Regions from separate parts of the Paludibacterium flexuosum genome, predicted to be linked through region 2. Evidence: predicted binding sites of a transcription regulator. Region 2 holds the regulator's gene; the other holds the start of a gene.
The links. Region 2 encodes FNR, which switches genes on or off when oxygen is low (the NO sensors DNR and NnrR bind a similar motif). Its sites were predicted from a motif close to TTGATNNNNATCAA; they were not measured.
Positions count from the first base shown of each region.

Region 1: AACH39_RS11105 (4-hydroxyproline epimerase) is a predicted target of FNR. The motif match lies at 13,958-13,971, and genes of this name have one in related genera.

Region 1 covers NZ_AP029060.1:2,329,898-2,344,816, reverse strand. Annotated here, with positions in the region: gene AACH39_RS11180 (CoA-acylating methylmalonate-semialdehyde dehydrogenase) at 1-815, opposite strand, end outside; gene AACH39_RS11175 (LysR family transcriptional regulator) at 899-1,831, shown strand; gene AACH39_RS11170 (histidine kinase) at 1,798-2,859, opposite strand; gene AACH39_RS11165 (LytTR family DNA-binding domain-containing protein) at 2,986-3,717, opposite strand; gene AACH39_RS11160 (heme-binding beta-barrel domain-containing protein) at 3,726-4,364, opposite strand; gene AACH39_RS11155 (zinc-binding alcohol dehydrogenase family protein) at 4,566-5,579, shown strand; gene AACH39_RS11150 (LysR family transcriptional regulator) at 5,603-6,505, opposite strand; gene nfsB (oxygen-insensitive NAD(P)H nitroreductase) at 6,506-7,162, opposite strand; gene AACH39_RS11140 (GNAT family N-acetyltransferase) at 7,337-7,834, opposite strand; gene AACH39_RS11135 (Hsp70 family protein) at 7,917-9,182, opposite strand; gene AACH39_RS11130 (transglutaminase domain-containing protein) at 9,395-10,096, shown strand; gene AACH39_RS11125 (substrate-binding domain-containing protein) at 10,162-11,115, shown strand; gene AACH39_RS11120 (carbohydrate kinase) at 11,119-12,024, opposite strand; gene AACH39_RS11115 (GntR family transcriptional regulator) at 12,087-12,785, opposite strand; gene AACH39_RS11110 (dihydrodipicolinate synthase family protein) at 12,833-13,735, opposite strand; gene AACH39_RS11105 (4-hydroxyproline epimerase) at 14,038-14,919, shown strand, end outside.
Region 2 covers NZ_AP029060.1:1,693,005-1,707,923, forward strand. Annotated here, with positions in the region: gene AACH39_RS07975 (IscS subfamily cysteine desulfurase) at 1-396, shown strand, start outside; gene iscU (Fe-S cluster assembly scaffold IscU) at 446-829, shown strand; gene iscA (iron-sulfur cluster assembly protein IscA) at 848-1,171, shown strand; gene hscB (Fe-S protein assembly co-chaperone HscB) at 1,224-1,757, shown strand; gene hscA (Fe-S protein assembly chaperone HscA) at 1,786-3,648, shown strand; gene fdx (ISC system 2Fe-2S type ferredoxin) at 3,655-3,996, shown strand; gene iscX (Fe-S cluster assembly protein IscX) at 4,008-4,205, shown strand; gene AACH39_RS08010 (glutathione S-transferase family protein) at 4,334-4,969, shown strand; gene udk (uridine kinase) at 5,012-5,626, shown strand; gene AACH39_RS08020 (hypothetical protein) at 5,679-5,804, opposite strand; gene hemN (oxygen-independent coproporphyrinogen III oxidase) at 5,808-7,214, opposite strand; gene fnr (fumarate/nitrate reduction transcriptional regulator Fnr) at 7,324-8,073, shown strand; gene AACH39_RS08035 (DUF1853 family protein) at 8,101-9,012, opposite strand; gene AACH39_RS08040 (RNA methyltransferase) at 8,990-9,754, opposite strand; gene AACH39_RS08045 (inositol monophosphatase family protein) at 9,896-10,684, shown strand; gene AACH39_RS08050 (DHA2 family efflux MFS transporter permease subunit) at 10,746-12,239, opposite strand; gene AACH39_RS08055 (MarR family transcriptional regulator) at 12,267-12,734, opposite strand; gene AACH39_RS08060 (porin) at 12,997-14,160, shown strand; gene mutS (DNA mismatch repair protein MutS) at 14,330-14,919, shown strand, end outside.

The DNA.
Region 1 (14,919 bases), 640 kb from region 2:
TCGCGGTGGGCGTCCGGCAGCACCACGGCGTGGTTCTTCGCGCCCATCATGCACTGCACCCGCTTGCCGTGTTCGCTGGCCAGTTGGTGGACATGGGTGCCGACCGCGGTCGAGCCCACGAAGGACACCGCCTTGATGGCCTCATGCGTACACAGGGCATCGACCACCTCTTTACCGCCATGCACCACATTGAGCACCCCCCTGGGGATGCCGGCCTCCAGCGCCAGTTCGACCAGCAGCATGGTGGACAGCGGGTCCTGTTCCGACGGCTTGAGCACGAAGGTGTTGCCGCAGACGATGGCCATGGGAAACATCCACAGCGGAATCATGGCGGGGAAGTTGAACGGGGTGATGCCGGCGCAGACCCCGATGGGCTGACGCAGGGTATAGGTATCGACACCCCCGGCGACATTTTCTGCAAATTCGCCCAATTGCAGGGTACCGACCGAGCAGGCATGTTCCACCACTTCCAGGCCGCGGAAGATATCTCCTTCCGCATCGGCCAGCGTCTTGCCCTGCTCTGCCGTCAGCGTGCGCGCGATCCGCGGCAAATGACAGCGGATCAGCTCCTGAAACTTCAGCATAATGCGCATGCGTGCGCTGATCGGCGTACTGCGCCATGCGGCAAATGCAGCCTGGGCAGCGGCGATGGCCGCCGCAACTTCGTCACGGGTGGCAAAGGGCACCAGGGCCAGCACCTGCTGAGTCGCCGGATTGACCACTTCGCGCCATGTCTGGCTTTGCGACTCGACAAACTCGCCATTGATCAACAACTTGACTCGGGAAGGTCCGGCTTGCAGCGGATAGGGGTTCATGCAACGGGTCTCCGGATGGGGCTTGTGATCGCAGTATATTTACTCTAATTTCAAGCTCATATAGATAAATAACCCCATCTGATATGCAAAAATCCACAAGCCACACGGCCATGCTGGACTGGGACAATCTGCGCTTCTTCCTGGCGGTAGCGCGCAGTCAGACTGCCAGCGGGGCGGCACGCCGTCTGGGGGTCGATCACACCACCGTGGCTCGCCGCATTCGTGAGCTGGAGCTGGCCCTGGGCACGGTGTTATTCGAGAAGTCGCGCAGCAGCGGGTTTCTGCTCACGGCGGAAGGGCGTGAGCTGCTGGCCAGTGCCGATGCCATGGAGAGTCTGGTGCAGGCAGCGCATGAGCAGTTCCACGGCGCCGCGGATTCGCTGGCCGGCAATGTGCGCATCGGCGCTACCGAAGGCTTTGGCAGCTATGTGCTGGCACCGCTGCTGGCCGCGTTCAGTGCGCGTCACCCGGCCATCAGCATCGACCTGCTGCCAGTGCCGCACTTTGTCAGCCTGTCCAAGCGCGAAGCCGATCTGGCGGTGCAGCTGGAACGTCCCGAGCGCGGTCAGTATGTGTCGGTCAGGCTGTGTGATTACCGACTGCGTCTGTATGCCACCCGCGAATACCTGCAAGACCATCCTCCTGTCGTGGTGCCAGCGGATGTCAGGCTGCACGACACCATTGGCTATGTGGATGATCTGGCCTTCAGCAATGAGCTGCTGTATCTGGAGCGCACCTTGCCCGGCGCTCAGCCGCGCTTTTGCAGTACCAGCGTGATTGCCCAGTATCAGGCCGTGCTGCAGGGGCGGGCGCTGGCGATTCTGCCCTGCTTCATGGCCGAGCAGGACCCGCGGCTGGTGGCGGTATTGCCGAACCAGATCGAGGTGACACGGCATTTCTGGTTGTGTTGCCGCGAGGAGTTGCGCCAGCTGCGCCGCATCGCGGCGCTATGGGATTATCTGCGCACCGAGATGGCGGCGCGTCAGGCCTGGCTGATGGGCGAGTCGCCGGCTTGATCGCCCTGCCAGGGCAGGTGAAGTGCGGCACAGACACCGCCATCCGGATTGGGCTGCAGCCGCAGGCGGCCAGCGGCACCATACAGGCTGTCCAGACGCTGCCGGACATTGGCCAGTCCGACACCGTGGCCGTGCCCGGACGGCGGCATGCCGACGCCGTTGTCGCTGACCGTCAGCACCAGTTCGTCACCGAGGTGACCGGCACGGATGTGCAGACGGCCGCCCAGCAGGGCGGGTTCGATGCCATGCTTCAGGGCATTTTCCACCAGCGGTTGCAGCAATAGCGGCGGCAGCGGGTGGGTCAGCAGGCCCGGATCGACTTCCATCTGCCACTGCAGACGCTCACCGAGCCGGATGCCGGCGATGAACAGCAGATGGCGGATTACCGTCAGCTCGTCGCCCAGCGTGCCCTGCGGCAGGCGTGTGCGCGTCAGCGTGGCGCGCAGGTAATCGTTGAGATGCGCCAGCATCTGCTTGGCGGTTGCGGCATCCTGGTCGATCAGGCTTTGCACATTGGCCAGCGTGTTGAACAGAAAGTGCGGTTCAATCTGTGCCTGCAGCATGGCCAGCTGGGATGCGATTTCCGCCTGGCGTGCCGTTGCCGCTTTCTGCTGCATGACCGCCAGATTGGCGCGATCCGCTGCGGCGCGGTGGGCAAAGATCAGAAAGCCGGAGATCGCCAGCGACAGGATCAGTGTCAGCAGCAGGATCGGCCAGCGACGGCCGGGCTGGCTCAGCAGCAGGGCCAGCAGATCGGTCGCACCCAGCCAGCCGGCCAGCTTCATGCCGAGTACGATGCCGAACGGCAGCGCCAGCAGCGAGCTGAGCCAGTGCGCATGTCCGGGCCGCAGCCGGTGCAGCAACTCATAGCTTCCCCAACAACAGAAACCGATGGCATTGGAGATCAGCAAATTGCTGCCGAGGTCACCTGGTGTGCCGGCCAGCGTCAGCACCAGGCCGATGCCGCAAAACAGCAGGGTGTGGGCCAGCAGCTCGCGCAGGCCGGACTTCAGTGTGGTGTGTCGCATGGGACGCCCCCTTGATTCGGATCGAGTCTGCAGTCTGCCGTCCGTGCCGCCCGTCGGCAGGGCGATGGGATGAAGCGACCGCCAGGGGGGATGAGCGGTGGCCGGCGCCGATGAATGGCGGCAGGCCTACATCTGGCGGAACTGTGCCACATAGGCGCGGCTGACCGGCAGGGTCTCGGGGCGCTGCTTCAAGTGCAGCAGCACCCGGCCGAAGACATCGCGCTCCAGACGCTCGACCGCTGCCAGACAGACGATCACTGAACGATGGATCTGGCTGAATCGTCCGGACGGCAAGTGCGCCAGCAACGCCTTCAGCGGCGTGCGGATCAGGTGACACTCATGCGCGGTGACCACTTCGGTGTATTTGTCGCTGGCGCGGAAGTACAGCACTTCGTCCACCGCCACCAGCCGGGTGGTCTGGCCCTGGCCGACGGTCAGCCAGCGCAGGGCCTGATCATTCGCCGTGGGCAAGGCCGACGCCAGCTGCGACCAGTCAGGGCGCGGGCGGTCATGTTGTTGCAGCCGGCTGACACATTGCGCCAGCCGCAGCTCGCTGACCGGCTTGAGCAGGTAGTCGACGGCGGCCGCCTCGAAGGCGGCCAGCGCGTACTGGTCGTAGGCGGTGACGAACACCACCCGGCAATCGCGCGCCGTGGCCGCCACCTGCAGTCCGGTCAGACCGGGCATGTGGATATCGAGAAAGGCAATGTCCGGCTGGTGTTGCGCCATGGCGGCCAGCGCTTCCACGCCATTGGCGGCCATGGCCACGATGTGCAGATCCGGCCACAGCGCCGCGAGCCGGCGCTGCAGGTCTTCCGCCAGCCGTGGCTCGTCGTCGGCAATCAGCGCGGTGGGCATGACGGTTCTCAGCGCTCGGCCAGTGCCAGCGGGTTGGGGGTCGGCTCGCCGATTTTCTGCAGATGGTTGCGGTCGGTGTGATGGAACAGCTCGTCGCGGCCCATGATCTTCATCACCGTATCCTCGTCATAGGTCCAGCTGCCGTCGTCGTGCAGCGTCACCTGAATGCGGAACTCGACAGTATCGAAGGCATATTCCAGAAAGGCACTGGAACTGATGCCACAGCCGGCGCCACCCTTGGTGGCCACCAGTTCGAACTGGCGCGCATCGGCACTGGCCTTGCCGACCGCCAGCACGCTCATGCCGCGCGGGATGGTCAGCGTGTGCATCACCGTGCCGGTCGCCGGTTCCCACAGCCAGTAGCCTACCTGGTCGTGATAGGTCTCCACTTCCCCCGGTTTGACGATATGGGTGTGATAACGCAGGCCATACAGCAGTTGCGGGCCGTTTGGCTGCGGGTCGATTGGCTGCAGTTCCATGCGCTCTACATAGGCCTGCTTCTCCCCGCCTTCCGCCACCGGTTTGACATCCAGGCCACGCTGGCTTTGCCAGATACCGGCCATCTGGGTCAGCGGACCCAGATTATTCAGCGTGTTGACGTCACGGTCTTCGTCTTCGGTATAGATGTCGCGGGCAAATTGCTGCATGGCAAACCTTTCTCTACAGGAATGTCATGAATTCTACCCATCCGCCCAGTGAATGGGGATTTTCCTTTTGAGAGAGAAACTGTCTTGCCCGCCAGCCACTGGTTCACCCGTCCTCCGGCGCGCAAGCTGTGGCAACAGACCCCTCTGCCGTGACCTTGATCCGCTCACGCGCAGCCTCCTGACCCTCTCGAGAGAAACGCCATGAAAGCCGTTGCCTATTACCAGAATTTGCCCATTGAGGCCGAGCAGTCTCTGCTGGACATCACCCTGCCTGAGCCGGTGCCGGGAGCACATGATCTGTTGGTCGAAGTCCATGCCGTCTCGGTCAATCCGGTGGATGTCAAAATGCGCGCCGGCAGCACGCCGCCGACCGGTCAGCCCCGTGTGCTGGGCTGGGATGCCGCCGGTGTGGTGCGCTCGGTCGGTGCTGACGTGACCCTGTTCCGCCCCGGTGAACGGGTGTGGTATGCCGGTGATCTGCTGCGCCCGGGCAGCAATGCCGAGTTGCAGCTGGTCGATGAACGGCTGGTCGGCCCCATGCCGCAAACACTGGATTTTGCCGCCGCGGCCGCTCTGCCCCTGACCACCATTACCGCCTGGGAGCTGTTGTTTGACCGATTGCAGATTGCCGAGGGGACGGCCGCGACCGGTCAGGTGCTGCTGATTATCGGAGCGGCCGGCGGGGTCGGTTCGATCCTGGTCCAACTGGCACGCCAACTGACCGGGCTGACCGTCATCGGTACCGCCTCGCGTGCGGAAACCGCCGAGTGGGTGCGGGATCGTGGCGCGCACCATGTCATTGATCATCATCGCCCCTGGCTGCCGCAGTTGCAGGCGCTCGGTATCGGGCAGGTGGATTGCATTGCCGGTCTGAACCAGTCAGACCAGCATTTTGACCAGATGGTCGAGGTGATCCGGCCGCAGGGACGCCTGGCCCTGATTGATGATCCCGAGTCGCTGGATGTGCGCAAGCTCAAGCGCAAGAGTGTGTCGCTGCACTGGGAACTGATGTTTACCCGCTCGATGTACCAGACCGACGACATGATTCGGCAGCATGCACTGCTGGAGCGGGTGGCTACCCTGGTGGACGACGGTATCCTGAAAACCACGCTGGCCAGCCATTTCGGCACCATCAATGCCAGCAATCTCAAGCGTGCCCATGCGCAGATTGAGCGCAATGCCACGCGCGGCAAGATCGTGCTGGCCGGGTTCTGAATACTGAACGGACAAGGGGCGGGTCAGCCCGCCTGCAGGTAATCGGCGATGTGCTGCTGAAGAAAACGGCGCAGGCTGTCGATGGCCGGTGACAGCATCATGCGGTGTGCGCATAGCAGGTATAGCGGTGCCGCCTCGCCCTGCCAGTCATCCATGACGGTATGCAGGCGGCCGCTGCGCAGATCATCCAGCACGTCGAGCCGTGACTTGTAGGCCAGGCCATGGCCTTGCAGCGCCCAGCGCCGCACCTGTTCGCCGTCATCGGCAGTGCGGTCGCCACGGACGCGCACGCTGCTGGCATGCCCGTCGCGCCAGAAGGTCCATTGCTGGTGGGTGACATCATCCAGTGCAAAGCGCAGACAGTTGTAGCGGGGCAGCTCGGCGGGCTCTCCCGGCTGACCATGCTGGCGCAAAAATTCGGCCGAAGCACACAGCACGCGACGGTTGTCCGCGGCCAGCGGCACGGCTACCAGTGTTGAGTCGGCCGGCTGCCCGTAACGAATGGCCAGATCGACCGGCTGTTTGAACAGGTCGCTCAGGCGGTCGCCGAGCCGGATCTGCAGACGCAGCCCCGGGTGCTGCTGCAGGAAGGAATTCAACAGATCGCTCAGCAGATGGCGCCCCAGATCCGAGGGCACGGACAAGGTCAACTTGCCGCCGATCGCCTGTTGCTCGCGGGCCAGACCGTCGCGTCCGGCCTGCAGGGCATCCAGTGCCGTACGGGCATGAGGCAGGTACTGCTCACCCTGGCGTGTCAGCCGCAGGCTGCGGGTGGAGCGCGCCAGCAGACGGACCCCCAGATCCTGCTCCAGACGCTTGATGGCCGCGCTGGCGACCGCCGGGGTAATGTCCAGCGCACGCGCCGCAGCCGACAAACTGCCGTTGTCGGCTGCCAGTACGAAGATATTCAGGTCCTCGGCACGCATTTACAGGCGGGTGATGATGCGCTCTGCCGGCAGACGCGACTTCGGCAGCGCGGCGTTGAAGTCGTCGTCGCTGCGGTAGCCGAGCGCAATCATCAGGCTGCTGGTCAGGCCCTGGGCGCGCAGGCCCAGCTCGGCATCCATGGCCGCCTGGTCGAAGCCCTCGATCGGGCAGGCATCGATTTGCAGCATGCCGGCGCCGAGCAACAGCGTGCCGGCTGCCAGATAAACCTGCTTTTCCATCCAGTGCTGGGCATCGCGCCGCTCAAAACGGTGCATGTCGACATAGAAGGCTCGGGCACGCTGTGCATTGGCGCGCGATTCGTCACTGCGTACGCGGCCGTCGACGGTTTCCTGATCCAGCAGCTCGGCCAGATAGTCGTCCTGAATGCTGGCCCGGGTGCAGAACAGCACCACATGCGACGCGTGACGGATTTTCGGCACATTGGCGCTATAGGGGCCTTCGGCGGCCTTGGCCAGCCGCGCCTTGCCCTCCTCGCTCGAGGCAATCACGTAATGCCAGGGCTGCGAGTTGATCGAGGACGGGCTGAAGCGCAGCAGGGTTTCGATCTGCGCGACCTGCTCGTCGGATAATTTGCGCGCCGGGTCGAAGGCCTTGGTGGCGTGGCGGGTCTGAACAATGTCGGCGATGGTATTCATGGTTTTCCTCATTCTGGATGACATCGGGTCAGCGGACATCATTGCCGGACAATCCGGCATGGCATAGGCCCGATATCAAGAATCAGTTTCGCATTTTTTTTGAAAATGTCAGCAAATTTTCAATTTGCTTGCTAGTCGTGTAGCACCAGACCGGCCGATCTGCCGCGTGGGCATTTAGCGTCCCTTGAGGCGTGCCATGAAGTAGCTGTTGACCAGCTCGCCGTTGCGGAAGGCATGCCCGACTGCCTCGCCCTCAATCACGAAGCCGCACTTGCGATAGAGCGCGATGGCCGCCTGGTTGTCGGTGTACACCTCCAGCTCCAGCCGTGACAGATTGAGCCAGTTGTCGGCCATATCGACGGCGGCAGCGAGCAACTGACTGCCGATGCCTTGTCCCTGAAAACGGTCGTGCACGCCCATGCCGATGGTACCGACATGCTTGCGACGGACTTGCGGACATTGTTGCAGTGAGAGCTGGCCGACCACCTGGCCATCGAGTTCGGCGACCAGGCTGGTCATGCCGGCCGGGATCTCGGTCAGGCGTTTTTGCCACAGGGCGAGTGAGGGATAGGGCAGCTGCAGGGTCCCGGCCATGGCTTTGGGACTGCTGTAGATCGCGTGGATGGCATCGAGGTCACGCGGCTCGGCGTGGCGGATGGTGACGTGGCGCATGATCTGCCCTTTCTGTTTTTTGTCGTGGGCAGATCATCCTAACGCGCCGAATTTGTCTATGCAAATAAAATATTGCGCTGCATCATCCGTAGCGGCGTGCCGCTTCCAGCGCCAGCCCGCAGCCAATACTGCCGAAACGGTTGCCTTCGACATGGCGTGCCGACGGGAACAACTGGGCGATGCGCTGGCGCAACCAGGGGATGGCACTGGCGCCACCGGTGAAGTACAGGGTGTCGATCTGGTCGTCACGCAGACCGGCATCCTGCAATACCACGTGGGCGGTACGGCCGATGCTGTCGATCAGCGGCGTCAGGGCCTGTTCCATCAGACTCTGTTCAAAGCGGGCAATCAGGCCCGTTTCAAGATGGGTCAGATCCAGTGTCGCGCTCGGCGCGGCGCATAGGTCGATCTTGGCCTGCTCGACCTGCATCGCCAGGCGGTGCCCGGCGCGCTGGTTGATCAGGTTGAACAGGCGATCGATCAGCGGCAGCGCCACGGCATCGCGATAGACATCCTGCAGCTCCATCCACACCTTGCGGGTATACAGGGTGTTGATGCTGTGCCAGGTCGCCAGGTTGAAGTAATAGCCGGAGGGCATCTCGGCGCCATTCTTCAGTTGCGTGCGGTAACCGAACAGCGGCATGGCCTGCGACAGACTCAGCACGCGGTCGAAGTCGGTGCCGCCGATATGCACCCCGCCGGTGGCGAGGATATCGGACTGGCGGTCGCTCAATGCACGGCGTTCCGGTGCCAGGCGGATCAGGGTGAAGTCCGAGGTACCGCCACCGATATCCACCACCAGCACGCGCTCTTCGCGCTCAATCACCGATTCGTAATCCATGGCCGCGGCAATCGGTTCCAGCTGGAAACTGACTTCCTGGAAGCCGATGGCACGGGCGATCTCGGCCAGCGTGTCTTCGGCCAGCTTGTCTGCCCTGGGGTTGTCGTCGACAAAGAACACCGGGCGGCCCAGTACGGCGTGCTCGAAACGTCGCCCGGCATGCGCTTCGGCACGGCGCTTGAGTTCGGCGACGAACACCGTCAGCAGCTGGCGAAATGGCAGGGCGCGTCCCTGCACCTCGGTCTGGCCATCCAGCAGGCTGGAACCGAGCAGGCTCTTGAGCGAGCGCATCAGCCGGCCTTCGTCACCCTGCATGTAGATTTCCAGCGCATGGCGGCCGAAATGCACGCAGTCCTCTTCGTAGTCGAAGAACACGACCGAAGGCAGGGTGTCCTCGCCGTTTTCCAGCGGAATCAGCGGAGCGTGGCCAGCATGGTGCCAGCCGACGGTCGAATTGGAAGTGCCAAAGTCGATGCCACAAGCCTTGGCGGCGGTCGGGAGCGTCATGATATGAGCAGGCGAGGGAAAAGGTCGGCGATGATACGCCTTATGTCTCTGATCGACAAGGAAATGATGTGTATGGAACGCCGGAAACGGCTTTCCCCTGCCGGCATGGTCAGGCACGCGGTTTCGCGGTATATTCATTCCAAAGTCATATTTATCGCTCAATAACCATGCCATTTTGGGCATCAGATCACGTCCAACCGGAGGGAGAGTGCATGGCGCTCATGGAAACCCTGCAGCATCTGCAACGCACCGTGCCGTTTGACAGTCAGCGCGAGCGCGCCGTGGCGATCCACGACTATGTGCGCGATCACATCGCCTTCGGCTTCACCACCTGGTTTGAGAGCGTCACCCCGGCACAAACCCTGCTCAGAGGCCGTGGCCACTGCAATGCTCAGGCCGACCTGATGTGTGCCTTGTTGCAGGCGGCCGGCCTGGCTGCCCGGTTACGCTTTGTCCAGCTCGACAAGCGGGTGTTGCGTCATGCCGTGCCGGCGCTGGTCTATCAGTGCCTGCCTCCGGATCTGTTTCATGCGGTGATTCAGGTCGAGATCGATGGTGTCTGGCGGCATTGCGACAGTTACATCTTCGAGCCCGCGGTGTTTGCCGCTCAGCAGAAAAAGCGTCTGGCTGCCGGTCTGCCGCTGGGTTATGGCGTGACCAGCGAAGGGACCTGCCATTGGTCGGGCGACGCCGATGCCTTCAGTCAGGCGCGTCCGACCGATCTGCACGCGCAGGACCCCCTGTTTGCCTCGCTGGCTGAGGCCATGGCAGCACGGGCCGGCAATAACCATCTGATGGGGCTGCACTTCAATCAGTGGCTGGGCGCGGTGCCAGCGCCGCTGCAGCACGCGGCGGAGCATTATCTCAACAGTCGTCTGCCACATCCTTCCGCGCCGGCAGAAAAGGAGCACTGAGCGGCAGTACGACGGCGTTGTCATGACACGGTGTTTGGGCTACCAATGAAGGACAGCCATTCATCGTGAGAACTGCCATGCGCTTCGGTTGCCTGCTGCCCCTGCTGCTGTTCGTCCCTGTCTGGGGAGCGGATTGCATCGAGGTGGTCTCGGCCGGCGGCAGCCCCAGTTTCTGGGGGGCCGTTGGCGAGGGCGCCATGGCGGCCGGTCGCGAGCTGGGCGTCGCCATCCATTACCTCAATCCGAGCGAAGAAACCGATAAACAGGGGCAGGATCAGCTGATTCGCCAGTTGGCGAGCCTCAAGTGTCGAGCCCTGGTGCTGGCGCCCAATGCGCCGGAGCGCGCGCGCCAGAGTGCGCTCTTGATGCAGCAGGGGACGCCGGTGGTCTTCATCGATCGTACCGAGGCCGATGCCCGTCCGCTGGCCTTGGTCGGTACCGACAATGATGCCGCCGGCCGATTGGCCGGGGAGCAGATGGTGCGCCGCCTGCGCGGAACCGGTCTGCACCGGGTGGTGCTGATGCGCTTCAAAAAGGGCGTGCAATCGACCGATGAGCGTGAGCAGGGGTTTCTTGACGTGGTGCGCAAGGCAGGACTGACCGTGGTGGCCGACCCCTATCTCGGGCCGGCCGAGAGCGATGCCCGGCTCCGGTCCGAGCAGGTACTGCGTCGCTTGGGCAAGGGCTTCGACGCGATTTTCACCCCGAACGAAACCACCACTTCGGGGACCTTGCAGACCGTGCAGAAACTGGGTCTGGCCGGCAAGGTCATGTTGATCGGATTCGACATCAATCCCCTGCTCTACGAGGCCATCCGCCAGCGCACCATCTCGGTGCTGGTGCTGCAGCGGCCATTCCAGATGGGCTATGTCGGCGTGACGCGGGCCTGGCGGGCCGCGCATGGCGCCAGACCGAGTGCTGCCAGAGTCGACAGCGGCGTCACGCTGCTGACCCACGACAACATGAACCAGAAAGACATCCTGTTCTTTTCCAACTATCGCGGCGTCAAGCCGCAATGACGCTCAGTCGTTGAGGCGAGCCGCCACCTGCGCCAGGGTCGGGGCGTGAAAACCGTGTTGTTCGGCACAGCAGGCGGCGCAGGCCCGCGCCAGTTGCATCTGATCGGTGGCGGAGGCTTCGGGCTGCATCAGACGGCTGGCCAGCCAGCCGCCGAAAGCCGCGTCACCGCAACCGACCGTATCCCTGACGCTGACCGGCAGGGCATTGGCATGGCTGACCTGACCCTGGCTGATCAGGCTCAGGCCGCTGGCGCCGCGGGTCAGCAGGATCTGCGCCTTCGGCGCCAGGGCCTGCAGGCGATCCAGCGCCCGTGCTTCGTCGGCATCGGGAAACAGCCCGGCCAGATCTTCTTCCGAGACTTTGACAAAATCACTCAGTGCGGCCATGGCGGCGAAGCGGGCGGGATAGTCTGCCGCGCGCATCGGCAGGCGGAAATTCGGGTCAAAGGCAATCAGGGTGCCACGGGCCGCCAGTTGTCCGGCGATGGCCAGCAGGCGGTCGGCCAGCGGCGGACGGGCCAGGCTGATGCCGCCGAAGCAGGCGATCCTGGCGGCCTCCATCCAGCCGTCCGGCAGGGCCGCCGGGTCGAAATGCAGGTCAGCGCTGTTGTCGCCGACGAAGAAATATTGTGGAGGCTCGGTTGCCGGCACCATGGCCAGCAAGGGCGTGTGCGGCAGGCGCTGCAGGAAGCGTGTGTCGAGACCGGCGGTCGTGGCCTCATGGGCCAGCTGCAGGCCAAAGTAATCGTCGCTGATGGCACCGGCAAAAGCGGCGGAAAGACCCAGGCCGGCGGCGATGCGTGCCAGATTCAGCCCGGCACCGCCGGGGCAGGCTTGCCAGCGATCATCAGGCTGGCGGATGAAGTCGGTCAGGGCGTCACCGAAGACAACAAAACGGGGCAGGGACATGGTGGTATCCGGCAATCAAGAAAGACGGTGCAGGATAAGGCCGGCTGCACCCGGCTGAACAGTCAGCGGCGCTGGCGGGTTCGCCTGGCCGGTTTGGCCTGGGCCTGGCTGCGATACCAGGCTTCGAGCGCTGCTTCGGCATGCAGGATGTGCTGGCGCAGAAAGGCGGCGGCACTGATGGCATCCTTGGCCTTGCACAGTGCCAGCAGCTGGCTGTGCTCCTGATGGGCACGCTCGTTGAAGCCGGTCAGCAGAATCTGCATGCGGGTATAGCGGTCGGTGCGGTTATGCAGCTGCTCGATCAGGGCCAGGGTCTGCGGCCGTTCGGCGGCGCGATAGAGCGCCAGATGAAAGCGGGCGTTGAGCACGCCCCAGGAGGCGATGTCACGGTCGTTCAGCGCCCGCTCGAAGTCGGCCAGCAGCGCCTCGGCGGCGGCAATGTCTGCGGCACACTGACGCGGTATCGCTTCCAGCAGCACATCGCATTCCAGCAGCACCCTGACCCGCAGCAGCTCGACGATTTCCGGCAGGGACAGCTCGGACACCACCGCGCCGCGATTCTCGATGATGGTGACCAGCCCTTCGGCCTCCAGCTGACGCAGCGCCTCGCGAATCGGCACCCGGCTCATGCCCAGTTCGCGCGACAGGGCTTCCTGGCGCAACTGGCCGCCATCGGCCCATTCCCCGGCCAGAATACGCTGGCGCAGGGTTTCGGTGGCGATGGCGGTCAGGCTTTGTGGGGTGTCGTTGCTGGTGGTCATGATGGCGGCTCGCTCTGGGGCATCCATCTTACCATTGCCGCACAGGCTCAGTGCGGCGACAGGGTCGGCCGAGTCGCCAGTCCGCTGCGGATGATGGCTTCCACCTGTTCGCGCTCGCGGCCGCTCAGCGGCAGGCGTGGGGCCCGCACATGCTCGCTGCCCTGTCCGACCATGGTCTGCGCCAGCTTCAGGTTCTGCACCAGCTTCATCGACACATCCAGATGCAACAACGGTGCAAACCAGCGATACAGTGCGCGCGCCTCCTGCCAGCGCCCTGCCTGGGCCAGGCGCCAGATCGCCACCGTTTCCGCCGGGAAGGCCACCACCAGACCGGCCACCCAGCCATCCGCGCCCATCATCAGGCTTTCCAGCGCCAGGTCATCCACGCCGCTGAACAGGGCAAAGCGCTGGCCGACGGTATTGATGATGTTGGTCAGGGTGCGGATATCGCCGCTGGATTCCTTGATGGCGACGAATTTTGGTTCATGAGCCATTTCGGCATACATCTCGGGCGTGATGTTGACGCCATAGGCCACGGGGTTGTTGTAAATCATGATCGGCAGGGGGCTGGCATCCGCCACGCGCTGATAGTGATGGAGCGTTTCACGCGCGTCCGACACATAGCGCATGGCCGGTAGCAGCATGATGCCGTCGGCCCCCGCTGCATGCGCTGCCTGGGCCAGGGCACGGGCGGCACGCGTGCTGTCTTCCGCCACGGTCAGCAGCACCGGCTTGTCGCCGGCCACTTCTTTGGCGGTTCGGAGGATGGCCAGCTTTTCCTCTGCCGTCAGGGTCGAAGCCTCGCCCAGCGAGCCACAGACGATGATGCCATCGACGCCGTTGTCGAGCTGCCAGGCGATATGCCGGGCGGTCGCCGCCAGATCAAGCGATTCATCGGCATGGAATTGGGTGGTCACGGCGGGAAAGACCCCGCGCCAAAGGTGGGTCATGGTCAACGCTCCTGAGTCTGGATCGGGCAGCCCGGTGCTGCCTCCTGTTTTCCATGCTAGGAATTTTTGTATACAAAAAGCAAAGATTTTGCATGCAATTCATGCCGTGAAAGCAGGCGGCACTGCATGAGTGATTTTTTGCAACATCGCCAATTATTCAATAAATAAAAGGCTTTTGATTAGTTTTTACCTGGGTTTTGTCATGTTGCAGATTGTCGTATTTTGACAAATATCAATGGTTGTATTGTATTCAAAAATGCGCAGTTCTAGAGTGAAAGCATTCAGGGTAAGGAGAAGGCCAGATGGCAGTCAGCGAATTTGAATGCATTGACGGACACACTTGCGGCAATCCGGTGCGACTGGTGACCCGGGGCGCACCGGCGTTGAATGGCCGGACCCAGGCCGAGCGCCGGCTGGATTTTCTGGCGCGCTATGACTGGATCCGTACTGGTCTGATGTATGAGCCGCGCGGGCATGCCCAAATGTCCGGGGCATTTCTCTATCCGCCAACCCGCGACGATTGCGATGTGGCGGTGCTGTACATCGAGACCAGCGGTTGTCTGCCAATGTGTGGCCACGGCACCATCGGTGTGGTGACCATGGCCATCGAACATCAACTGGTACAGCCGAAAACCCCCGGGGTGCTGAATCTCGACACGCCGGCCGGCAAGGTGGTGGCCAGCTACCGACAGGAGGGCGGCAAGGTCAAGTCGGTCAAGCTGAGCAATGTGCCCTCCTTCCTGCTGCTGCGCGATGTCGAGGTCGAAGTGCAGGCCCTGGGCCGACTCAAGGTGGATATCGCCTATGGCGGCAACTTCTATCCGATTGTCGAGACGCAGGCCAACTATCGCGACATGGCCGATTACACCCCGGCCCAACTGGTCAGCATGGGCAACGAGCTGCGTGACTTCATCAATGCCCACTACGACATCGTGCATCCGCTGGACCCCAATATTCGCGGCGTTCGCCATGTGCAGTGGACCGGCGCGCCGAAAACGCCCGGCTCGCATGCCGCCAACGCGGTGCTCTATGGCGCCGCCGCGCTGGATCGCTCCCCCTGTGGTACCGGCACCTCGGCCCGTCTGGCGCAGCGCTATGGGCGCGGTTTGATGAAAAAGGGCGATGTGCTGGTGCATGAGAGTCTGATCGGCAGCCAGTTCACCGGCACCATCGAGGAAGAAACC
Region 2 (14,919 bases):
CGCGACCGCCTGTGGAATGGCGTCAAGGGCATGGAAGAGGTTTACCTCAACGGCGACATGGATCAGCGCGTGCCGCACAACCTGAACATCAGCTTCAACTTCGTCGAAGGTGAGTCGCTGATCATGGCCATCAAGGAACTGGCCGTCTCCAGTGGCTCGGCCTGCACCTCGGCCAGCCTGGAGCCGTCTTATGTGCTGCGCGCGCTGGGACGCAACGACGAACTGGCACACAGCTCGATCCGCTTCACCATCGGTCGTTTCACCACGGTCGAGCAGATCGACTTTGCCGTCGCCCTGCTGCGCGAGAAGATCGGCAAGCTGCGCGAACTGTCGCCCCTGTGGGAGATGTACAAGGACGGCGTGGACCTGAATAGCGTGCAGTGGGCTGCACACTGAACTGAAACCGGGCGGCAGCCGCCGCCCCTTGGCAGCAAGAGGTTACATCATGGCTTACAGCAACAAAGTACTGGATCACTACGAGAATCCGCGCAACGTCGGTGCCTTCGACAAGGACGACGGCCAGGTCGGTACCGGCATGGTCGGCGCACCGGCCTGTGGCGATGTCATGAAACTGCAGATCAAGGTCAGTGAGGACGGCGTCATCGAAGACGCACGCTTCAAGACCTATGGTTGCGGCTCGGCCATCGCCTCTTCCTCGCTGGTGACCGAATGGGTCAAGGGCAAGACCCTGGACGAAGCCCTGAACATCCGCAATACCGAAATCGCCGAAGAGCTGGAGTTGCCGCCGGTCAAGATCCACTGCTCGATTCTGGCGGAAGATGCCATCAAGGCAGCGGTCAGCGATTACAAGCAAAAACACGGCAAATAAGCGGCGACAGGTAACACTATGGCCATCACCCTTTCCGAAAGCGCTGCGGCGCATGTCAGCAACTTCATTGCCAAGCGCGGCAAAGGTCTCGGCATCCGCCTGGGTGTCAAGACCTCCGGCTGCTCCGGCATGGCGTACAAGCTGGAATTCGTCGATGTCGAAAACCCGGAAGACATCTTCTTCGAAAGTCACGGCCTGCGGGTCTACACCGACGAGAAGAGTCTGAGCTACATCGACGGCACCGAGCTCGACTACGTCAAGGAAGGCTTGAACGAAGGGTTCAAGTTCAACAATCCGAACGTGAAGAACGAATGCGGTTGCGGCGAAAGCTTCAACGTCTGAACGGTGCACGTTGCGCCCCGGCATCCAGCTGCCGGGGCCTGCTGGAGTGTTGATGAACCCTGATTTCCAACAGAGTCACTTTGCGCTTTTCGGCCTGCCCGAACGCTTTGCGCTGGACAGCGCTCAGCTCGATCAGGCCTGGCGTGCCGTGGCTGCCGAAGTCCATCCCGACCGCTACGCCCATGCCGGTGACGCCGAAAAGCGCGTCGCCCTGATGATGGCCACCCGCGTCAATGAAGCCTACCGCACCCTGAAGTCCCCGCTGGCCCGGGCTCGCTACCTGCTCACGCTGGCCGGCACCGACACGCAGGAAGAAACCAATACCAGCATGCCCGGTGCGTTTCTGATGCAGCAGATGACCTGGCGCGAAACCATCGAGGATGCCCGCCGTGCCCGCGACAGCGCCACCCTGGACCGTCTGGCGGCCGAGCTGCGGGACGAAACCCGCCAGCTGGAGCAGCAACTGGTTCACACACTGGATATCGAACGCGACGACGACCAGGCTGCACTGCTGGTACGCAAGTGGCGTTTTCTGGAAAAACTTGGTCAGGAAGTCGATGACGCCCTCGAACAGGCGCTGTCCTGACCCCCTCACCCCTTACTGATCGTTTGCCATGGCCCTTTTGCAAATCGCCGAACCCGGCTTGTCCGCCGCCCCACATCAGCATCGCAATGCGATCGGCATCGATCTGGGCACCACCAACTCGCTGGTTGCCATCGTGCGCAGCGGCACAGCCACCGTGCTGCCCGATGATGAAGGCAACACGCTGCTGCCCTCGGTGGTCCGTTACCTCGACCAGGACGGGCAAGTCACCGTCGGCCACGGTGCCATGCAGGCCATCAGCCAGGATCCGGTCAATACCATTGCCTCGGTCAAGCGGCTCATGGGCCGTGGTCTGGCCGATATCGGCGACCTGAATGACCTGCCCTACCGCTTTGTCGATGCACCGGGCATGGCCCAGTTGCAGACCCGCGCCGGGATCAAGAGCCCGGTGGAAGTCTCGGCAGAAATCCTGCGCGCGCTGAAAGCCCGTGCCGAAGCCAGCATCACGGGCGATCTGCTCGGCGCGGTCATCACCGTGCCCGCCTATTTCGACGATGCCCAGCGTCAGGCCACCAAGGATGCGGCACAGCTGGCAGGTATCAATGTGCTGCGCCTGCTGAACGAGCCGACTGCGGCCGCCATCGCTTACGGCCTGGACAATGGTTCGGAAGGGGTCTACGTGGTCTACGACCTCGGCGGCGGCACCTTCGACGTCTCGGTCCTGCGACTGAGCAAGGGGGTGTTCGAAGTGCTGGCCACCAGTGGCGACTCGGCGCTGGGCGGCGATGATTTCGACCACCGGATCTATTGCTGGGCCCTGGAAGAGGCCCAACTCTCCGGCCTGTCCCCTTCCGACGCCCGCACATTGCACAGCGCGGCACGTCAGGCCAAGGAAGCCTTGTCCGAGCATACCGAAACCCGTCTGTCGGCGGAGCTGCAAGACGGACAACAGGTCGAGCTGACACTGGCACGCGATACCTTGCGTGACATCTGCCGCAACCTGGTACAAAAAACCCTGCTGCCGGTCAGAAAGGCGCTGCGCGATGCCGGTATCGGCATCGACGAGGTGCAGGGTGTGGTCATGGTAGGGGGCGCTACCCGCATGCCGCAGATCCAGCAGGCAGTCGCCGAATTCTTTGGCCAGACGCCGCTCAACAACCTCGACCCGGACAAGGTCGTGGCGCTGGGCGCGGCGATTCAGGCCAATCTGCTGGCCGGCAACAAGCAGGAAGATGACTGGTTGTTGCTGGACGTGATTCCCCTGTCGCTGGGCATCGAAACCATGGGCGGCCTGACCGAGAAGATCATTCCGCGCAACAGCACCATCCCGGTGGCGCGTGCCCAGGAGTTCACCACATTCAAGGATGGCCAGACCGCCATGTCCATCCATGTACTGCAGGGGGAACGCGAGCTGGTGGCCGACTGTCGCTCGCTGGCACGCTTCACGCTGCGCGGCATTCCGCCGATGGTGGCCGGAGCCGCCCGCATCCGCATCACCTTCCAGGTGGATGCCGACGGCCTGCTGTCGGTCTCGGCGCGCGAACAGACTTCCGGCGTGGCGGCCAGCATTGAGGTCAAGCCCTCCTATGGGCTCAATGACGACGATATCAGCCGCATGCTCAGCGATTCACTGCAGCACGTACGTGAAGACATCGAGGCCCGCAAGCTGCGCGAGGCCCAGGTCAATGCCCAGGGGCTGGTCGAAGCCACGCAGGCGGCCATCCTGGCCGATGGCGACCTGTTGCAGGAGAGCGAGCGTCAGGCCATCGAGTCGGCCATTGCCGCCTGCCAGCAGGCCTGCGCCGGCAACGAGACCCGCGACATCAACGAAGCGGTCGGTCTGCTGAACCAGATCACCGAGACCTTTGCCGCGCGACGCATGGATCGCAACATCCAGCGCGCGCTCAAGGGCCAGAAAATTGGCGAATTGTGAGATCCCATGCCCAGAATCATTGTTTTGCCCCATAACGAACTGTGCCCGGAAGGCGCGGTAATCGAAGATGCCGAAAGCGGCAGCAGTCTGTGTGAGGTCTTGCTGAAAAACGGCATCGAAATCGAACACGCCTGCGAGATGTCCTGCGCCTGCACCACCTGTCATGTGGTCGTCCGCGAGGGCTTCAACTCCCTGCCGCCTTCGGACGAGCTGGAAGACGACCTGCTGGATCGTGCCTGGGGACTGGAAGCCACGTCGCGCCTGTCCTGCCAGGCGGTGATCGGTCAGGACGACCTGACCGTCGAAATTCCGCGCTACACCATCAACCACGCACGCGAGAACCACTGAGGAGGCCGATCATGAAATGGAGCGACATTTACGATATTGCCGCCGAGCTGGCGGACAGCATGCCGGATACCGACCCGCGTCATATCCGCTTCACTGACCTGCACAACTGGGTCGTCTCCCTGCCGGGGTTTGACGACGACCACGGCCGTGGCGGCGAAAAGGTGCTGGAGGCCATTCAGCAGGCCTGGATCGACGAAGTCGGCGCCTGAGCCCCTCCCGCCCCGCACCACCGTCTTGCACCACAGGACGGTGGTATTTTTTTGTCATGAGCAATCTAACCATCCCATGCACTTCTGCCGCGTTGTAAGATGAATCACCCCCATTCCCGGAGTGGCTCATGTTTACTTTGCTGATCGGCAACAAAAACCTGTCTTCCTGGTCCCTGCGCCCCTGGCTGGTACTGAAGATGCTCGACGAGCCCTTCGAAGAGCAGAAGATAGATTTGCGAGCGGCCGATGCAGCAGAACAAATCCGGGTATTCAACCCGGCCGGCAAGGTCCCGCTGTTGTACGACCGCAACTTGCGGATCGGCGACTCACTGGCCATTTGCGAATACCTGGCGGAGTGCTTTCCTCATGCCCGCCTGTGGCCACAAGGCAGTGCCGAACGGGCTCAGGCACGCTCGGTGGTGGCCGAGATGCACAGCGGCTTCCCCACCCTGCGTCAGGCAATGCCATTTGATATTTGCGGGCGCCACGCCACCCCGCCGCTGACCGCGGAACTGCAACGCGACATCCACCGCGTGCTCGAGATCTGGCAAAGTCTGCGCCAGCAACATGAAGCCGTTGGCCCCTTCCTGTTCGGCCACTTCACCCTGGCGGATGCCTTCTTTGCGCCGGTCGTCACCCGCTTCGTCAGCTATGATTATGTCTTGACCGGTCTGGCCGAACAGTACGCCGAACACATGCTGTCTCTGCCGGCCATGCAGCAATGGATTCGCGAGGCCGAGGCAGAAACAGCACTGGCGCGCTGATTACCTTTTCATTAAAATATCGGCCTTTTCCGACAGCACATCATGACCACACCTTTCATCATCGGCATCGCCGGCGGCAGCGGCAGCGGCAAGACCACCGTAACTCGCCAACTGGTCGAAACCATCGGCACCGACAAGGCAGCGGTCATCATCCAGGACAACTACTATCGTGATCAGAGTGCGCTGACCTTCGAGCAGCGGCTGCTGACCAACTACGACCATCCGCATGCCTTCGACTGGCCGCTGCTGATGTCGCACATCGATGACCTGCGCAACGGCGTGCCGATCGACATGCCGATTTATGATTTCTCGATCCACACCCGAAGCCATGAAACCCGTACCGTCGTGCCGGCACCGGTGATTCTGATCGAAGGCTTCTACTCTCTGTACGATGCGGCGCTGCGCGACATGATGTCGCTGAAAATCTTTGTCGACACCGACCCGGATGTGCGTTTCATCCGCCGGCTGCAGCGCGACATCGTCGAACGTGCCCGCTCGATGCAGCACGTCATCGATCAGTACATGTCGACGGTGCGACCGATGCATAACCAGTTCATCGAGCCGACCAAGCGCTTTGCCGACGTGATCCTGCCGCATGGCAGCAATGACCCGGCCATCGACATGATCATCGCCCGCATCGAAAGCCTGGTGGTGTAACACACGCCCATGGCCGTATGCATGCAAAAAAAGCCGGCATCCGCCGGCTTTTTCATTTGCTGCGTGGTCGCTGCTGCCACAGCCAGGCGAACGGCCAGCCCAGTAGTCGCAGGCCAAACCACAGGCCGTAGGCGACAGCCACCAGGGCCAGCAGTACCCCGTTAAGCAGACGGGACACCGCTCAGATCACCTTGGAGTAACGGGCCTTGGTCTGGCGCTCGCGCAGATGGCGATCGAACAGCATGGCCACATTGCGGATCAGGAATCGCCCCTTCGGTTCAACGGTCAGGAAGTCGCCGTCAAAATGCAGCAGGCCCATCTGCTGCATCTCGCGCAGCTTCGGGATCTCTTCCGCAAAGTAATGGGCGAAATTGATATTGAAGATTTCCTCGATGGCCTCGAACGACAAAGAGAAACGGCACATCAGCGCCTGGATGATCGAGCGGCGCAGAATGTCGTCACTGTCCAGCACCAGTCCACGCATCACCGGCAGGCGGCCGGCGTCCAGCGCCGCATAGTAGGCATCCAGCTCTTTCTCGTTCTGGCTATAGCAAGGTCCCACCTTGCCGATCGAGGACACCCCGAAGGCCAGCATGTCGCAGTCGGCGTAGGTGGAATAGCCCTGAAAATTGCGCTGCAGACGCCCCTGACGCAAGGCAACCGCCAGGTCATCATCGGGCTTGGCGAAGTGATCCATGCCGATGAACACATAGCCCGCCTCGGTCAGTTGACGCACCGAGTGTTGTAAAATATCCAATTTCACTGAAGACGACGGCAGGTCGGCTTCGTCGATACGCCGTTGCGGCATGAACAGCGTTGGCAAGTGGGCGTAATTGTATAGCGCAATGCGGTCCGGACTGATGGCGATGACCTGCTCAATGGTCCGCGCCACGGAGCTTTGCGTCTGAAACGGCAGCCCGTAGATCAGGTCGATACTGACCGATTTGAAACCTGCCTCGCGCGCCGCCTGAATCACTTCCAGTGTCTCGTCCAGGCTCTGCACCCGGTTGACGGCCTCCTGCACGCGCGGTTCCAGATCCTGCACCCCGACACTGATGCGGTTGAAACCGAATGACGCCAGTTTGAAGATCGTCTCGCGCCCCACCTTGCGCGGATCAATCTCGATGGAATATTCACCTTCCGGCAAAAAGTCGAAATGCCCGCGCAGGATATTCATCAGTCGTTCGAGTTGCGCATCCGACAAGAAGGTCGGCGTACCGCCACCAAAATGCAACTGAATGACTTTTTCTCGCTCACCGACGGCATTTGCCACCATTTCTACCTCTTTTTCCAGGTAGTCGAGGTAGATATCTGCCTTGCTCTTGTCCTTGGTGATGATCTTGTTACAGGCACAGTAATAGCAAACAGTATTGCAAAATGGTAAATGAGCATATAATGATACAGCTTTACTATTCGCCCCGATGCGACGCTGTTTGAGCCAATGACGATAATCGGCCTCGCCGAAATCCGCATGAAAGCGGTCTGCAGTCGGGTATGAGGTGTATCTCGGGCCGGAGCCTTCCAGCCGTTCGATCAGTTGTCGATCGAACTCGAAATGCTCCGGAGAAAACGAATGGATGGTGGTCATGTCGGTATTTGATGGAAAAACCGGTGGTGGGCTGGTAAATTTGCGGAAAACATTTGAATTCCGCTTTGACAAGAGTCAAGGTTCAATTAAAGGTTGCTCAAAAAACGGCATGACTGACCAGACCACCATCCAATTGCATGCGCTCAAGCTCTCCTGCTCCAACTGCAGCTTGCGCGAACTCTGCCTGCCCGTCGGACTGAATCGCGAAGAGATGACGCAGCTTGATGCCGTCATCCGCCAGAGCCGTCGCATCAAACGGGGCGAGTATCTGTTCCGCAGCGGCGAGGGCTTCAAGTCGCTGTTCGCCGTGCGCACCGGCTTCTTCAAGACCTGCGTCTCCAGCCAGGATGGCCGCGAGCAGGTCACGGGCTTCCTGATGTCCGGCGAGCTGATGGGGCTGGATGGCGTGTCTTCCAACATCCATGGCTGCGATGCCATCGCCCTGGAAGACAGCGAAGTCTGCGAACTGCCGTTCAATCGAATCGAGAGCCTTGGTCGCGACATCCCCAGCCTGCAGCACCATTTCTTCCGCCTGATGAGCCGCGAGATTGTCCGCGATCAGAACGTCATGTTGCTTCTTGGCAACATGAAGGCAGAAGAGCGTCTGGCCGCGTTCCTGCTCAACCTGTCCCAGCGTCTGGCCATCCGTGGCTTCGCCGCCAATGACTTCATCCTGCGCATGAGCCGCGAGGAAATCGGCAGCTTCCTCGGCCTGAAACTGGAAACCGTCAGCCGCACGCTGTCGAAGTTCCAGCAACAGGGCTGGATCAGCGTCGATCACAAGCACATTCAGCTGGTGAAACCGGAAGAACTCAAGCAACTGATCGCCGGCTGCATCCACTCCAACAACGCGGAGTAACTTGCCAGTCCCGACAACGGGCGCCGCTCAGCAGGCGCCCGTTGGCATTTGCTGCTGCAGCTGCACCAGCCGCCCGGCATCCGGCCAGCGCGACGGCAGAACAAAGCCGCGCCGCAATTCGCGCCATCCCCCCTCCTCTGCCACCATTTCCGCCACCATTTGAGGCGCCTCGGCTTGTGTCATCTGCACACGCAGGGCCTGTGCCGACCCCACCTCGCCGCTGGCGGCCAGCGCCGGCGACAGCCAGCGCATGCGCGGCAGCCACAGCCAGCGACTGGAGGCGTCGCGACAGGGCCAGGGCTGTTCGCAGTCAGCCATCCAGCCTTGCCATTGGGTTGCCGGCGCGAATGCCGCCTCGTCAGGCGCCTGACGGTAAAAAAAGCAGCCACGCACCAGTGCCCCGGTGCGCGGTGCCTCAAACCCCGGCGGCAGGACTTGTCGGGCCAGCGCATGGCGACTCAGCCTCAATTGCTGAGCCAGCTTGTCCTGTTTCAGCAGCCAGGCATCGCGCAGACTGGGGCCCACCAGGCCTGACGCCCCCTTTCCGCACTGCAGATAGAATTTGCTGCAGGTTTCCAGATGCCAGGGCTGGCCATCAATACGCAGCAGGAAGTCGAACTCACCCAGCGTCAGCCCTTTGTCGCGCAGCACCAGATTGTGCGCAACCAGCTCGATATGGGGGGAATGGTCAAACCAGAAAGCCAGCAGTTGCTCGGCATAGTGGCCAAGCCGCCTGACGGGACGAGCCGCCAGCCAGCGGCGCAGTGGCGCCGGATCGTTGTCCAGCATCGCCAGGCGCCTCATCCCGTCGGCCCCCAGCAGCAGCGCATCGGGCAGGTCGTCTGGCGTGAGCCAGGGTGCGCGGCCGGTCAGCAGACAGGCCAGATCACGCACCGCAGGCTGGCGCCAGGGCAGCTCAGGACTTGTCGGGAGGAACATGCCCGTCAGCCGCACGCATCACCTGCTTGAAGAAGCCGCGCAGGATGTCGACCTCTTCGCGCAGAACGCCGGCCCGATGGAACAGGGTGCGCATGCGGCGCATCAGCCGTTCGCCATTGCGGCGCTCGTAGTAGCCGATATGTGCCATGGTCTGATCCAGATGGGCGCACATGCCTTCCACCTCGTCAGCGGTCGCGGCCAGGCCGCTCGGCTTGAGATAATCGACGCCGACACCCACGTGGCTGAACAGCTCGTAGGTCATCACCTGCACCGCCATGGCCAGATTGAGGGAAAAATAATCCGGATTGCCCGGAATGGTCACCAGGCGATTGCACAGCTCGACCTCTTCGATCGACAGCCCGAAGGTCTCGTTACCGAACACCAGGGCCACCTGCTCGCCGGCCTGTGCCCGCCCCAGAAGCTCGGGCGTCAGCTCGCGCGGCACGGCCAGCGGGGTGGTCAGCTCCCGACGGCGACTGGTCAGCGCCGCGGCAACCGTCACCCCATTCAGCGCCTCTGCCAGGGTATCGACCACTTGCGCCGACTGCAGCAGATCCACCGCTCCCGAGGCCAGCGCATCGGCCTCACCACTGGGAAAAGCTTTCGGTGACACCAGCCATAATTGCGACAAACCCATGGTTTTCATGGCCCGTGCCGCCGAGCCGATGTTGCCCGGATGACTCGGTCTGGCCAGCACAATTCGGATGTTTCTCAAAAAATCAGGGACTTCGGGTTTATTCATTGACCGTTTCACATTAAAATAGCGGACATAATTTTGAAATGCGGCCTTCACATGCGCCGCCTTTCCTGTTCCTTAACCCAGATGATACCAGTCGGCGGCCCGCCCATGCGCGAGCCGTCCCTGTCAGTTTAGAGGCTGTCCATGCACCCGATGCTCAATGTGGCCATCAAGGCCGCACGCCGCGCAGGCAATGTGATTCAACGCGCTTCCATGAATGTCGATACCATCCGTGTCGAACGCAAGAAGCACAACGACTTCGTTTCCGAGGTCGATCGCGCCGCGGAACAAACCATCATTGAAACCATTCTCGAGGCCTATCCGAAGCACGCCATCCTGGCGGAAGAATCGGGCGCCAAGGGTGTGGGACAAGCCGAATACGAATGGATCATCGACCCGATCGACGGCACCACCAACTTCATCCACGGCCATACCCAGTACGCGGTTTCCATCGCGCTGGCGCACAAGGGCCAGATTCAGCAGGGCGTGGTCTACGACCCGAACCGCAACGACCTGTTCACCGCCTCGCGTGGCGTGGGCGCCTTCCTCAATGACCGCCGCATCCGCGTCGGCAAGCGTACCAACCTCAATGAATGCGTCATCTCCACCGGCTTCCCGGTGGTGGATCAGTCTTATATCGACACCTATCTCGGCATGCTCAAGGACGTGATCGGCCGTACCGCCGGCGTACGTCGCGAAGGTGCCGCCGCCATCGACCTGTGCAATGTGGCCTGCGGTCGGGTGGACGGTTTCTGGGAGTTCAACCTCAAGCCGTGGGATATCGCGGCCGGCAGCCTGATCATCCAGGAGGCCGGTGGCATCGTCACCGACATGAAGGGCGAGCAGGAATGGTTCGAATCCGGTGATATCGTGGCAGCCAGCCCGAAGGTTCTGGCCCAACTGCTGCACATCCTGTCGCCGCACGTGAAGTAAGCCATACCGCCATGAAAAAAAGCGCCCACGGGCGCTTTTTTTCATGGCGCTCGGCGGCGGATCAATCCGCCACGATCTCTACCTTGTGCACCACCCCCTTGCGCTGACGCAGCATCAGCACCAGCGGCAGCATCAGCAGGAAGCTGAAGGTAATCAGCCAGTAAACATCGACAATCGCCACCATGTGCGCCTGGCGGTCCAGCTCGCTGGCCAGCATGCTGGCCGAGGTCTCATCCAGCACGGTGCGCCCGCTCAGATTCAGATATGACCACAGTGCCGGATTATTGATATTGAAATACCCAACCAGATGATTCCAGGCAGCCTGCGTGTCCCGGGTGTAGAAGGTAGTGATCACGGCAATCCCCACCGAGGAGCCGATGGTACGCAACAAGCTGAACAGACCTGCTGCCTCGGCGGTCAGCGCCGCCGGCAAGGTTGACAGGGCCAGCGTCGACAGCGGCACCCAGATCATCCCTAACCCGAAACCTTGCAGCAGTACCGGCCAGATAAACCAGGCCGTGCTGGTCTCCAGCGTGTAGTGCGTGCAGACCCAGGTACCACAGGCGCCGATCAGGATGCCGGTGCCGATCAGATAGCGGACGTCCACTTTCGACACCAGCCGGCCGATCATCATCATGCTGATCATGCTGGCAATGCCGCGTGGCGCCATGACCAGCCCGGTCGACAGGGTCGGGTAATGGAACAGGCCTTCCAGCATGATCGGCTGAATCACCATGGCGCCATACATGGCCAGCCCGAGTGCGGTGATCACGAAGCTGGAGGCCGCAAAATTGCCGTCGCGGAAAATATGCAGATCAAACAGCGGCTTCTGGCGCGAGAGCAGGCCTCGCAAACCAAAGCCGGCCATGCCGATCACACTGGCAAAGGTGGCCGCCACAATGGCCCGACTGGAAAACCAGTCCTCGGTATTCCCCCGGTCCAGCACGAATTGCAGCCCGCCAATGCCCAGGGTCAGCAGCAACAGGCCGAGCCAGTCCATGTCGCGCTGCCTGCGCGGCGTATCCGGCACCTGTCGGGCCAGCCACAGGGAGATCAGGCCAACCGGCACATTGATATAGAACGTCCAGCGCCAGTCGAGCACATCGGTCAACCAGCCCCCCAGCGTCGGGCCGCCAATCGGGCCGATCATGACCCCCATGCCCCAGATGGCCATCGCCCGGCCGCGCTCGGCCAACGGAAACGTATCCGCCATGATGGCCTGGGACAAGGGAACCAGTGCGGCGCCGAAGACCCCCTGCAGCAGGCGAAACAGCACAATTTGCGCCAGATTCTGCGCCACGCCGCACAGCATGGAGGCCAGCACGAAGCCGGCAATCGAATACAGCAGGTACCGACGCCGACCGAGGAGATCGGTCAGATAGCCGGTCAGCGGCATGAAGATCGCCGAGGCCACCAGATAGCTGGTCAAGACCCAGCTGATCTGATCAGCGGTCGTACCGAGATTGCCCTGCATCTGCGGCAGGGCCACATTGACAATCGTGGTATCGAGCGCCTGCATGATGGTGGCGGACATGACCGCCACAATGATCAACACCTGATTTGCCGGAGCCTGGCTCAAAACCTACTCCGGTGCACAATCCGACGCCGTGTGCGCCGCCAGCATGGCGGCAGCCAGCTGCTCCAGCTGCTCCAGCACCTCGATGGTTTGGGCCAGGGCCTCGGCAGGTACGCTGCCGAGCAATTCAGTTTTCATCTCGTCGGCAATCAGCGCCAGCTGCTGTCCTAGCGCGCTCCCCTGCCCGGTCAGCGACACCAGTTTGCTGCGCCGGTCATGCGGATCGGCCGTACGACTGACCAGTCCCTCGCTCTGCAAGGCATCCAGCAGCCGCACCAGCGAAGCCGGTTCGATACCGATGCGCTGGGCCAGATCACATTGCGCCAGCGGCTGACCGGCACGTAACAGTTTCAGCAGCACCTGCCAGCGCGCCTGAGACAGACCGAAAGGCCGGAACCGGGCATCGAGGGCACTGCGCCAGTTTTTCATCAGATGCACCAGGGCTTCGCTGAAGCGATCGTTTTGGGTCGGCATATCATTAGCAAACTAATTATGTTTAAGCTAATGATTCTAGCATGTCCGATCTGCCTCGGGCATGCCGCACTGTGGTCATATCACGACACATTCTTGCGACAGATCATGAAATTGTCGTTATTCATGATTTTGGCTCAATCCATTTATTGAGACATATAGCAATCAGACAATTCATGAAACTTCGGGCGCCATGCACCCTATCAATCTTAAACAGACTGTTTAAATTGTATGACTCCTTTTACTCACATTCAGGAGTCATACCATGCATCTACGCTGGATCCCCCTGCTGGCCTGCCCGCTGTCCGCCCCGCTCTGGGCCGATGTCACGCTGTATGGCGAACTGCACGGCAGCCTTGGCCGCCACACCCTGTCGCGGGGGCCGAACCAGAACCGGCTGGACAATGCCGGTACACATTTCGGCATCAAGGGCAGTGAGTCGCTGGGCAATGGATTGAAAACCCTCTGGCAGATCGAGCTGGAGGCCGAGCTGGATGGCAGCAAGGCCCCGTCTCCGGGACAGACCTTTGCCGGACTGAGCGATGCCTCGCTGGGCACCCTGCGCCTGGGACATCTGAACAGTGCGCTCAAGGGGCTGTACACGGTCAATCAGTGGCGCTCGGGCGGCAGCATTGCCCATCACCGTCATCAGGGGCATGAAGGCATGAGGAATTTCGGCGCCGATGCCCTCAAGGTCTTCACCAATCCGGGCAAACGGCTGAAAAACGCCATTGCCTATGACTCTCCGGTCGTGGCGGGCTTTCAAACCAGCCTCAGCTACGGCTTTGGCGAAAACGCCACGCGTGACAGCACAGGGCAGGCGGAGATCGAACGGCCGTCCGACATTTTTTCGCTGGGCCTGAGCTATGCCGCTCAGGGATGGTTTGCCGCCTATGCCTTTCAACGCGAAGCCAATCCCTGCAGTCTGCGCCGGACCGGGGACAAGAAAGAGTGTCGTCCCCAGGCGGGCGGCGAACTGGAGCCCGCTCATCTGCACTATTTCGAGGCCGGCTATCGCAATGACCAGTGGCTGCTGGCTCTGGCCTGGCAGCAGGCGCGGGGCTATGACTGGACCGATGGCTTTTCCGGCGACAGCCAGCATCCCCAGGGGACAACGGGGAGCATGAAGTCAGCCGCCGAGAGCCGGCTGCAAACCCGGCAGGCGGCACTCTCGCTGGCACACACCCGTGGCGCCATCACAGCAAAACTGACACTGGCACATGGCTGGGACCAGCGCACGAACGGAGAACGCCTGCCGCAGACCGGCTATCGTCAGTGGATCATCGGGGCCGATTACCAGCTCTCCAAACGCACGCAGGCCGGTATCGCTCATGGCCGGCTGATCTTCGCCCCCCAGGCGGGGGCCGCTGTGGCCGCACGTGCCACCACCCTGACCAGCACCAGCCTGAGTCTGAGCCACAAGTTCTGAGCGCCAGGGCAGCCCGGCATATAGCCCGGGCCGCCCGGCTGTGAGAAAATCCATCCGGATGCCGCCGAGACGCGGCGCCAATGAGGCGAGGTCCCACCCCTCGCCCTTTTCTTTTCATTCTGCCCGGCCTGTCGCCGGGCTCAGCCGCCAGGAATCAGGGTCACCACCAATGACAGACGCCGCAGCCAAACACACCCCTGTCATGCAGCAATACCTCGCCATCAAGCGCGAGCATCAGGACAAACTGGTGTTCTATCGCATGGGCGACTTCTACGAGCTGTTCTACGAAGACGCCGAAAAAGCCGCCCGCCTGCTGGATATCACGCTGACCACCCGCGGGGCCAGTGCCGGCAATCCGATCAAGATGGCCGGGGTGCCCTACCATGCCGCCGAGCAATATCTGGCCAAGCTGATTCGTCTCGGTGAATCGGTCGCGATTGCCGAACAGTTCGGCGACCCGGCCACCAGCAAGGGACCGGTCGAGCGACGCGTGGCACGCATTGTCACGCCCGGTACCGTCACGGATGCGGCCTTTCTCGATGAAAAGCGCGATGTCCTGGTGCTGGCCCTGCAAACCATCAAGGGAAAGCTGGGACTGGCCTGGCTGTCGCTGGCCAGCGGCGAGTTCAAGGTGATGGAGACCGCCAGCGAGGAGCTGGCGAGTGAGCTGGAACGGCTGCGCCCTTCCGAGCTGATCCTGCCCGATGACTGCGATCTGGCTTTGCTGCAGGAACTGAACCTGCCGAAGAAAAAACTGCC